Regions from separate parts of the Colwellia sp. MB02u-9 genome, predicted to be linked through region 1. Evidence: predicted binding sites of a transcription regulator. Region 1 holds the regulator's gene; each other region holds the start of a gene.
What was found. The regulator FNR, encoded in region 1, switches genes on or off when oxygen is low (the NO sensors DNR and NnrR bind a similar motif). The targets are predictions, from matches to a motif close to TTGATCTAGATCAA.
Positions count from the first base shown of each region.

Region 2: the regulator FNR is predicted to act here: its motif matches at 1,370-1,383, upstream of clpB (ATP-dependent chaperone ClpB).
Region 3: the regulator FNR is predicted to act here: its motif matches at 2,118-2,131, upstream of H4J65_RS09130 (DnaJ C-terminal domain-containing protein).

Region 1 covers NZ_JACGVF010000095.1:14,741-18,448, reverse strand. The annotation lists gene H4J65_RS11270 (glucosaminidase domain-containing protein) at 1-68, shown strand, start outside; gene uspE (universal stress protein UspE) at 417-1,349, opposite strand; gene fnr (fumarate/nitrate reduction transcriptional regulator Fnr) at 1,523-2,242, opposite strand; gene H4J65_RS11255 (sulfite exporter TauE/SafE family protein) at 2,323-2,985, opposite strand; gene ccoS (cbb3-type cytochrome oxidase assembly protein CcoS) at 2,989-3,234, opposite strand; gene H4J65_RS11245 (heavy metal translocating P-type ATPase) at 3,231-3,708, opposite strand, start outside.
Region 2 covers NZ_JACGVF010000067.1:72,849-76,556, forward strand. The annotation lists gene rluD (23S rRNA pseudouridine(1911/1915/1917) synthase RluD) at 1-500, shown strand, start outside; gene pgeF (peptidoglycan editing factor PgeF) at 490-1,323, shown strand; gene clpB (ATP-dependent chaperone ClpB) at 1,481-3,708, shown strand, end outside.
Region 3 covers NZ_JACGVF010000094.1:99,478-103,185, forward strand. The annotation lists gene rbbA (ribosome-associated ATPase/putative transporter RbbA) at 1-251, shown strand, start outside; gene H4J65_RS09120 (ABC transporter permease) at 255-1,379, shown strand; gene H4J65_RS09125 (hypothetical protein) at 1,556-2,011, shown strand; gene H4J65_RS09130 (DnaJ C-terminal domain-containing protein) at 2,208-3,152, shown strand; gene H4J65_RS09135 (chaperone modulator CbpM) at 3,158-3,457, shown strand; gene H4J65_RS09140 (hypothetical protein) at 3,518-3,708, shown strand, end outside.

The sequences.
Region 1 (3,708 bases):
ATTATGTGTTGGAATTAACTGATATGATCCGCCATAATCGACATTACTTCGCGCTATATAATAAATAAGCGCTATGTAAATGTGCTATTCCTAATTTAGGTATAAAAATAGATTTATAAATAAATTCAAATATCATGTCGGTTAAAAAAATTTCGCTTGAATTGCTTTGAAAAAGTAGTACTTCCTCAGTTTTTTATCAGCAAAAGTAATACCTCTAACTTAATAATAGCCTTATTATTATGCTATCACAGGTAACCGTTTTACATTATTTACCTTAAGGACATTATCGTCATATACTTTTGGCTAAAGGCTGTTAAAACTTCAGCGCATAATCTAGTTTAAGTTATTAAACAAGAAAAGTTGAACTAGGCGTTTAATGACCCAATTCAACTTTATGCTAGTGATGTTAGCTGATATTAATCAACATCAAGTGGTGAAATGTAACCATCGGGTTTTAATGCTAATACATCACAATTAAGCCTATCAATAACATGCTCTGCGGTGTTACCAATTAGCGCTGCCGATAAACCGGTACGGCCAATAGTACCAAGAATGACTAATTCTGCATCTAATTCAGCCGCTATGCTTTGAATGATATCTTCCGGTAAACCCTCTTTAATATGGGTGTTTTCTGGCGCAATATTAAAGGCAGTTGCATGTGCTAACATCGCTTTTTGATGATATTTTAACATCGAGCGATTATAATCACTGGCATTAAACTCTGGGATTTCTATGGCGATATTTACTGGCGTTCCCGGGAATGAGTTAACTAGGTGTAAATTAGCTTTCATGACTTGGGTCAGCTGTTTAGCTTCTGCAGTGATTTTGTTATTAAGTGCTTTATGTTCTTCCTCTTCACTACCAATGTTTAACGCCGCAAGAATATTACCGTTATCAGGCCACAAATGCTCTTTCACGAGTAAAACAGGGCAAGGACATTTGCGCAGAATATGCCAATCGGTAGGCGTAAATATCACAGATTTGAATTTGTCGTGTTGATGAGTCCCTTTAATGACAATGTCATAACCATTATTGAGTACTTGAGCAATAATTTGCTCAAAGGGACGGTTATGCCATATAACCCGACAATCGATAGAAATTCCGCTTAAATCAAGATCAGCGAGTAAAGACTCTAGCCATTGAGTGCGATCATTAATAACTGATTGGCGCATGGCTTCACGCTCATCACTTGACAGCATGGTGGTCATTTCATAAGAAAAATCATAGATGGTCAAAAATGCGGTAATGCTAGCACCTGTTTTACGTGCTAATTCTATCGCTCGATTTACCGCTTTCTGCTCTTCTGTTGTTGGGTCAACAATCGCGAGTATTTTTTGATACTTTTCCATGGCTAATTCCTTTATCAATTGTCTACTAGTGTTATAACAATAGTCTACTTTGAGGCAATAATAGTTGTCTTAAATCAAATTATTATGCTATCGGTGATAAATAATATTTCACGCTAAGCATAGCGTGAAATACCTTAATAAGGCAATGTAGAAAAGCAGGTGTTAGCGTGACATTAAAGTGCGGCGCATGCGTTTAATTTGTCGAAACTTAAAATAGTAATGAGTTTACCATCAACGGCAATTAAACCATTTTTATGAAAGCGGTTAAGCAAACGGCTGATGGTTTCAACCGTTAAACCAATATAGTTACCAATATCACTGCGGGTCATAGATAAACGAAACTCAGATGGAGATAAACCACGGGCATGGTAACGAATACTTAAGGTACTGATAAATGTTGCTAGTCGTTGCTCGGCATTTTTACGATTAAGTAATGTTAGCATTTCTTGATCTTCACGGATCTCAGTACTCATCATACGTAAAATTTGTTTTTTTAATTTTGGCATGCTGTTCGATAAATTATCGAGCGTATTGTAAGGGATCTCACAAACCATTGAGGTTTCTAGCGCTTTAGCGAAACTTGGATGTTGAGCATTGGCAATAGCATCAAAGCCAAGCAAATCACCCGCTAAATGAAAACCAGTAATTTGTTCTTCACCGTGTTTACTAATGGTGTAGGTTTTAAATGTGCCCGAACGTATGGCGTAAAGCGCATGCATGGGTTGACCGTCGTTAAATATTTGCTCACCTTTATGGATCGGCAGCTTACGGTCGATAATATTATCTAACGTTTCTAACTCTTTATCATTGAGAGAAAAGGGTAAGCATAATTCACTAAGACTACAGTTTTGGCAGTGAATATGTTGATGAATAGTGCATGATTTATAACTCATAATATCCTTTAAAATTTTTCATGATGTACGCATGAATTTTTCCATGATTTTTTATATATATAATGTCCATATCAGGCACTTTATATATATAAAATAAGTATAGTATAGATGCCGTATGAAATCACTAAGCTGGCTGCTATCTTTCTAAATAGTGTATGACTCAATAATGATTTAATACTTATGGTGCCTAGTGATACTGAAAGTAAGGCAGGCAAGGTGCCTAGTCCAAAGAAAAACATGATCAAGGCACCATCAAGGGCATCGGCACTAGCCAATGCCCAAGTTAGTGTAGAATATACCAAGCCACAAGGTAACCAGCCCCATAGTGCGCCTAAAGCGAAAGCACTTTGTACGTTTTTAATGGGAATAAATTTTTTAGTCTGTGGTGCTATGTAGCGCCAAATATTTTTACCTAAATGTTCGACGCGGCTTAACCACATAAACCACTGGCCTAAATACAAACCTAATAAGATAAGAAAAACACCCGCAATAGTTTTTAACAACGAAACAGGTAATCCGATATTTTTGGTCGCCATTGAGCTAGTGAATGCGACAAGAGCGCCAATAAGACTATAAGAGGCGATACGACCCAAGTTATAGGCCAATATAATGGCGTATTTTTTATGACGAGAGGTATCAGAAATCGCCGTCGTCAGCATGGTGCTAATACCACCACACATCACTATACAATGGCCTGAGCCTAATAATCCGATGATAAATGCGGAGAAAAAATCAAGGCTCATAAACTATTTTTTGACCTTTGCGTCTGCTTGCTCTTGTGAGGTGTTTGTTTTGTCTATCTGTGTTGTTATTGGCGTAGCATTATTGCTTTGATGGATGCTTTTTTTATCATGATCATCTTCAAATAAAATGCTCATGCCTTGCTTTTCTAAATCATCAAATTGCTCAGTTTTTACCGCCCAAAAAAAGAGATAAATACCAATAGCGGTAAGTAAAATAGCAATGGGAATTAATACGTATATCACACTCATTTTTTTAATAACCTTAAAGAATTACTTACCACTAGTATTGAACTGGCCGACATGCCAATGACTGCCATATATGGCGCTATATAGCCCATAACCGCTAATGGCAATACAATGGCATTATAACTAAAAGCCCAAAGGTAATTTTGCTTTATAATTCGCGCAGTATTTAACGATACCTGTCGCAGTGTTTGCACACCTTTGAGTTTATTGTTCAGTAATATCACATCCGCACCGCTTTTAGCAATATCAGTACCACTGCCCATGGCAATGGACAAATGCGCCGCGCCCAATACTGGGGTATCGTTTACGCCATCACCTATCATAGCTACAGCATGCGAGGCTTGCTGTAGTTTAATCGCGTTGACTTTGTCTTGTGCAGACAAATCTGCTTGTACGCTATTAAGGTGCAGCTTTGCTTGTAATTTATCACAGCCTTGTTGATGATCACCCGATAACATGACAGTTTTAATGTTTTCA
Region 2 (3,708 bases), on a different contig from region 1:
AATCACTACAAGCGCGTGAAATTACCCGTGAATACGAAGCTATTGCCAGTGGTATTATGACCGCAGGTGGTTTGGTTGATCAGCCTATTGGTCGTCACGCTACAAAACGTACTCATATGGCGGTTACTTTTTCAGGTCGCCCTTCGGTAACGCATTATCGTGTGATGGAAAAGTTCAGGTTACATACCCGTTTACGCTTGCGTTTAGAAACGGGTCGAACTCATCAAATTCGTGTTCATATGGCTCATATTACTCATGCACTGGCGGGTGATCCCGTATATGGAGGCCGTCCGCGTCCTCCAAAAAATGCCTCTGAAGAGTTACGAGAAATGTTACAACAATTTAAGCGCCAAGCCTTACACGCGGCAATGTTATCTTTATATCATCCGATAACAGGTGTGCAAATGACTTGGCATGCTGATGTACCTGAAGATATGGTGGCGTTAGCTGATATGTTGCGTAAAGATACCAAAATTCATCTTACTGATAGTGATTACTAACTTATCTAATAACTTACAATGTATTAAATGGCCAACAGAAGGTGTGTTGGCCTTTGCTACTACTCGCTTAATGCCTAGTAAAGATCAATTATCTAAACATTCAGCGCATTTATTATCAAATAGTACTTACACAGAAAAATTCCAAGCCGAGTTTGATGCTTTTAATCTAGGCGATCATGTGGGAGATTGTCCCAATACTGTGGCCCGAAATAGAAGCTTGTTACTTGATTACCTGCCAAGCATGACAAAAATTCAATGGTTAGAGCAAGTTCATGGTAATAATGTCGTTGTTGTTGAAAAACATCAAAATACGCCTATTGTCGCTGATGCCGCGATAACACATAGTCAGCACATCGCTTTAGCCATAATGACCGCCGACTGTTTACCTATTTTGTTATCAAATAAAGACGGTAGCGAAATTGCGGCCATTCATGCAGGTTGGCGACCACTAGCCGCAAATATAATCGAACGAACCATTAGAAAAATGCATAGTGCGGCCGATGAGATTTTCGCATGGATGGGCCCTTGTATTGGTCCTCAAGCTTTTGAAGTTGGCCAAGAGGTAAAACAGGCGTTCTGTCAAATGTCAGTAAAATTTGAATCTGCTTTCAAACCTGTGGCATTTTTAAATAATGGCAGAACAGAGGTAAAGTTTTTGGCCAATTTGCAGTTAATCGCCGAGTTACAACTCTTGGCATTAGGGGTTACCAATATCACTAAAATTGCAGACTGTACTTATAAGCATAGTAGTAAGTATTATTCTTATCGCAGAGACGGAAAAACCGGGCGTATGGCTAGCGTAATATCTATACATTCACTCTAGTAAAAATTATCCCTTATAAATAAGGTGATTATTTAAAAGTGTTCTGTTGATTTAGGTCAAAGTTTTAGCGACTCTTTTCTTGAAAACCCTCCTTGGTGTCCTTATAACATAGATAACTAAACTGTAAGCCCAGTAACATGGCACTAGGAGAACATTAATGCGTTTAGAAAAATTTACCCAGGCTTTTCAAGTAGCAATATCTGATGCACAATCCATCGCATTAGGTAAAGATCATCAATTTATCGAGCCAATACATTTAATGCTTGCGTTATTAAATCAAAACGCCAGCAGTATTATCCCTTTATTAAAAAGTGCCGGTATCAATGTGCGAACGTTAAGATCGCAAGTTGAAGTGGCTCTCGAAGAATTAGCACATGTCTCGGGCACAGGCGGTGAAGTGCAGCTATCGTCTGCCATGGGTAATATTTTAAACCTTTGTGATAAATTTGCCCAAAAGCATGGCGACAAATTTATCTCCTCAGAAATATTTATGCTAGCGGCGTTACAAGATAAAGGTAAGTTAGGTCAAATTCTTAAAGGCTTAGGGGCGAGTGAACAACGTATACAAGACGCGATAGTTCATATCCGTGGCGGTAAAAATGTTGATGATGCTAACGCCGAAGAAGTGCGTCAAGCATTGGATAAATACACCATTGATCTAACCGAACTAGCAGAGCAAGGAAAGTTAGATCCAGTTATTGGTCGCGATGATGAAATCAGGCGTACCATTCAGGTATTACAGCGCCGCACTAAAAATAACCCGGTATTAATTGGTCAGCCAGGCGTTGGTAAAACCGCGATTGTTGAAGGTCTAGCTCAACGCATTGTCGATCATGAAGTACCAGAAGGTATCCGAAATAAACGTGTATTGTCACTTGATATGGGCGCACTCGTTGCCGGCGCTAAATATCGTGGAGAATTTGAAGAACGTCTTAAAGCGGTACTCAGTGAATTAAGCCAGTTAGAAGGGCAAGTCATCTTATTTATTGATGAACTACACACTATGGTTGGCGCGGGTAAAGGTGACGGTGCTATGGACGCCGGTAATATGTTAAAGCCAGCGTTAGCACGCGGTGATTTGCATTGTGTTGGCGCTACTACATTAGATGAATATCGCCAATATATTGAAAAAGATGCCGCATTGGAACGTCGATTTCAGAAAATTATAGTCGATGAACCCAGTGTTGAAGATACCATTGCTATATTACGTGGTCTTAAAGAACGCTATGAACTCCATCATAATGTTGAAATAACAGATCCCGCTATTGTTGCCGCAGCAACCTTATCTCATCGCTATGTTAGCGACCGTCAATTACCCGACAAAGCTATCGATCTTATTGATGAAGCAGCTTCTAGTATTCGTATGCAAATGGATTCTAAGCCAGAGAACTTAGACCGATTAGAAAGGCGTTTAATTCAACTGAAATTGGAACAAAGGGCTTTATCAAAAGATTCTGATCCGGCCTCTAAAAAACGTTTGGACCTCATCTCGGATGAAATCGGCACTTGCCAAGTCAGTTATGACGAGTTAGATGAAGTCTGGAAAACCGAAAAAGCGGCACTACATGGTACACAAGCGATTAAAACTGATTTAGAGCATGCTCGTATTGAACTTGAAGCGGCTCGTCGCGTAGGCGATCTTAATACCATGGCCGAGTTACAATATAGTCGCATCCCTGATCTTGAAAAACAGCTAGATCTGGCTAGCCAAGCAGAAATGCAAGAAATGACCTTGCTGCGAAACAAAGTGACTGACGTAGAAATAGCTGACGTGTTAAGCCGAGCGACCGGAATTCCGGTTGCAAAAATGCTCGAAGGTGAATGTGATAAATTATTGCAAATGGAAGATAACCTGCACAAACGCGTTATTGGGCAATCAGAAGCGGTAGTTTCAGTATCAAATGCTATTCGTCGCTCAAGGGCAGGTTTGGCAGACCCAGATCAACCCATAGGCTCATTCCTATTTCTTGGCCCTACTGGTGTAGGTAAAACAGAATTAACTAAAGCTTTAGCCCACTTTCTTTTTGATAGTGAAGATTCATTGGTGCGAGTTGATATGTCAGAGTTTATGGAGAAACACTCTGTTGCACGTTTAGTGGGAGCGCCTCCAGGTTATGTCGGTTATGAGGAAGGTGGCTATTTAACTGAAGCGGTGAGACGTAAACCATATTCTGTTATTTTACTTGATGAAATTGAAAAAGCGCATCCTGACGTTTTTAATATTTTACTACAAGTATTAGATGACGGACGCTTAACTGATGGGCAAGGGCGTACGGTCGACTTTAAAAATACGGTTATTATTATGACCTCCAACATTGGCTCAGATATTATTCAGGAATATGTTGATGACAGCCAATATCCGCAAATGAAAGCTCGGGTAATAGC
Region 3 (3,708 bases), on a different contig from region 1:
CTACCGCGATCTTATGTATGCTACCCACCTTACAATTTTCAGGCATTGTGCAACCCACTTCAACACTTGAGGGTGCGGGACATATTATTGGCACAATTTGGCCTGCTACTTATTACATGCATTTAAGTGTTGCCGCTTTCACTAAAGGCCTGGTGTTTGGTGATTTAGCGAAAGACATTATTTTACTGGCCCTTTTTGGTCCTGTTTTTATCGCTATAGCCGCTACCTCACTTAAAAAGCAGGAGCGCTAACTGATGAATACCTGGCTCAATATCTATTGGTTAGGCACGAAAGAATTACGTAGCCTAGTAAGCGACTTCATCATGTTGATGCTCATTGTTTACTCGTTTAGTTTGGCCATATATGCCGAGGCGACAGCCATTAGTGAATCGGTACATAATGCGTCAATTGCGATTGTCGATGAAGACCAGTCGGCCTTGTCTGGCACCATTGCTAACGCGCTCTATCCACCCTATTTTAAAACGCCAATATTTATTTCGGCCGCTCAAACAGACCGAGCAATGGATCAAGACAAATTTATGTTTGTGGTTACCATTCCGCCTAAGTTTGAGCAAAATGTGCGTCAGGGTCGTCAACCTACAGTGCAAATAGATATTGACGCTACGGCAGTCACACAAGCCAGTATAGGTAATGGCTATATACAGAGTATTATTAGCCAAGAAGTGAATTATTTTTTTAAGCGCTCAGACCAAAGCACCGCCTATCCAGTAGAACTTATTATGCGCCAAGCCTTCAATCCAAACGGCAACGGCATGTGGTTTAGTGCTATTAATGCACTGCTTAATCAAATCACTATGTTAACCATTATTTTGACCGGCGCAGCACTGTTGCGTGAACGCGAGCATGGCACAATTGAACACTTATTGGTGATGCCTTTGAATGCATTTCAGATAGTGATGGCTAAAATTTGGGCCAATGGCTTAATTATTTTGATCGCTTTTACTTTGTCGATGTTTCTGGTGGTAGAAAATATACTCGACATCCCCGTTGCCGGTTCAAAATTCTTGTTATTATTAGGCACTTCTGCCTACCTTTTTGCCGCTGCTGCTATTGGTATATTTTTAGGGACTATTGCGCAAACCATGGCGCAATTTGCACTTTTGGTGCTTATGGTTATTATTCCTATGGTGATGCTCTCGGGCGGCTTAACACCGATTGAAAGCCAACCTGACATCATTCAACCCTTAACTTGGTTATTACCTTCAAGACACTATATGGAGTTCTCTCAAGCCGTTGTTTTTCGTGGTGCAGGCATTAATTTAGTCTGGCCACAATTAACTATTATTATTGCGCTTGGTGCGGCATTTTTTATCGCCAGCCTTACCATGTTTAGACGTTCTTTAAAAAGCATGACATAGCTAGGTCAAGCACATACCTATTGTCGCTTACCTTAAATGTTTTGTATTCGTTTTGTATTATTACCCTTTTTTAGCAAAATAAAGCCTAACGGTTATAAACTTGATCGCTATCAAAGTTTACAAGCTTACTTATATGATAAAAAAGACCATAACTAGGCTTAACCAAAGAGAAGATTATGCGATTTGAAAGCGCCAGAGATGCACTTAAACATGCGAAAGAATTCCATCAGAAATTAGTGGTTTTTTATCAAAAATTAGCCAAAGATGAAAATATGCCAAGAACACAGTTATTATTGGAATATATGATCAGTGAGGAAAAAAAATTAGCTGAATCATTAACCCATTATGAAAAAAACACGCCATCGGGTGTTTTAGATACTTGGTTACAATATGCCAATGATCAAGAAATTTTAAAACTGCCAATAGTCAAAAATCATCCATCAACACAATCGATGGATAATATTTTAGAATTATCCATGAAAATGAGTGATGAACTCATAGCAGTATACCAAGTAGTAGCAGAGCAAGTTGACGAGTACAAGGTCAAAGATATTTTCAATAACTTAGCTGACATGCAATGGCAAAAACAAAAACGCATATCAATGAATTTTGATAGGTTTATGGATATCTAGCCTACCTGAGCAGGCCACAAATTTTCTCTCTAAAGAGGCAATAGCACAATAACTTTGCCTTAGCATGAGAAATAGCGATATCTGCTACTGACAACTACTCGTTATCTTGATTTGTATCAAAATATCGCCTTCAAAAAAGCGTAAAGTAGTGCTTCTAGCCATATAAAGTCATCAAAATTTGGGGCACGGTCAATCAATGAAATTTAAAGATTACTACAAGATCCTAGGCTTGGCTGAAAATGCTGATCTAAAGGAAATCAAAACAGTCTATCGTAAGTTGGCCGTTAAATATCATCCTGATAAGAACCCTGAACCCGGGGCAGAAGAAAAGTTTAAAGAAGTAGCAGAAGCCTACGAAGTATTAAAAGATGAGGGAAGAAGAGCCGAGTACGATAAAATGAGACGCTATGGCTCAGGTTCATCCGAGGGTTTTAATGTACCACCCGACTGGCAATCTTCGAGCGGTAACAAGCAATATCAGTCAAACGAAAATGATGATTTTTCTGACTTTTTTAATTCCTTTTTTGCTGACCGAGCCAAGTCTAGAAGACACTCACAAGCGCATAGCGAGGATCTATTTAAAGGCCAAGATTTTGAAATGGAATTACCGGTTTTTTTAGAAGAAAGTGTCTCAGGTGTCACTAAACCCATTGAATATCATGTCCCTGCACCCATCAATGGTCAACTCACTAAAATCAAGAAATCACTTAATGTGAAAGTGCCTAAAGGGGTCAAAGATAGTGAGCGCATAAGGTTAAAAGGCCAAGGCGCACCTGGCAGCAACCATAAGTTAAACGGGGATTTATATCTGATTATTAGATTGGTGCCGCATCCATTATTTGATGTACAAGGCTCAAACTTATTATTAAACGTGCCCCTGACGCCTTGGGAAGCTGCACTAGGTATTAAACTTGAAATACCGACACTTGATGGCAAAGTTAAGCTCAACATTCCCGCTAACTGCCAGAGTGGTCAAAAACTACGAGTAAAAGGCAAAGGGCTCAATAGTAAGTCCGGTCAGGGGGACCTGATCACCGTCATCAAAATTGTAATTCCGCCATCAACTACCGATGAAACAAAACAGTTATGGCAACAACTTGCTGAAGTAGAAAAGTATAACCCCAGAACAGAGTGGAGTTAGCCAAAATGACAGACATAAGCTTACATATTTCAGTCAATGAATTGTGTGAAATAGCCGGAATTGAAAAATGCATCATAATAGAAATGGTTGAATACGGCATTGCTGCACCTATATCAGACAGTCAAGATTCAGAATGGATTTTCGATTTGGAGAGTGCTCATTGGATCAAAAAAGCCATTAAATTGAACCAACAACTTTTAATTGACTGGGTCGCCATTAGCTTAGTCATAGATTTAATGAAAGAGAAGAAAAAGCTCGAACAGGAAAATAAACTTTTAAAAGCTAGACTGAATAGAATTGATTAGTTTAATTGAAATCACTCTATAAAATTAGTCAACAACTGAGTGTTAATGGAGTTTATAACTATGAATAAATCAAGCGTTTTTTGGTCTGTGGGCATTGTCGTTGTCGTGAGTTTAACCATAGCGGGTTGCAGCAGTAAATTTGCAGAGTCTATGCGTAAGATAACCTACCCTCCGGGTTTTAAATACACTGAACCCGCTGAGCTTAGATCTGACATGGCTAGATTATCGCAGCAAATGCTATTACTCGATAA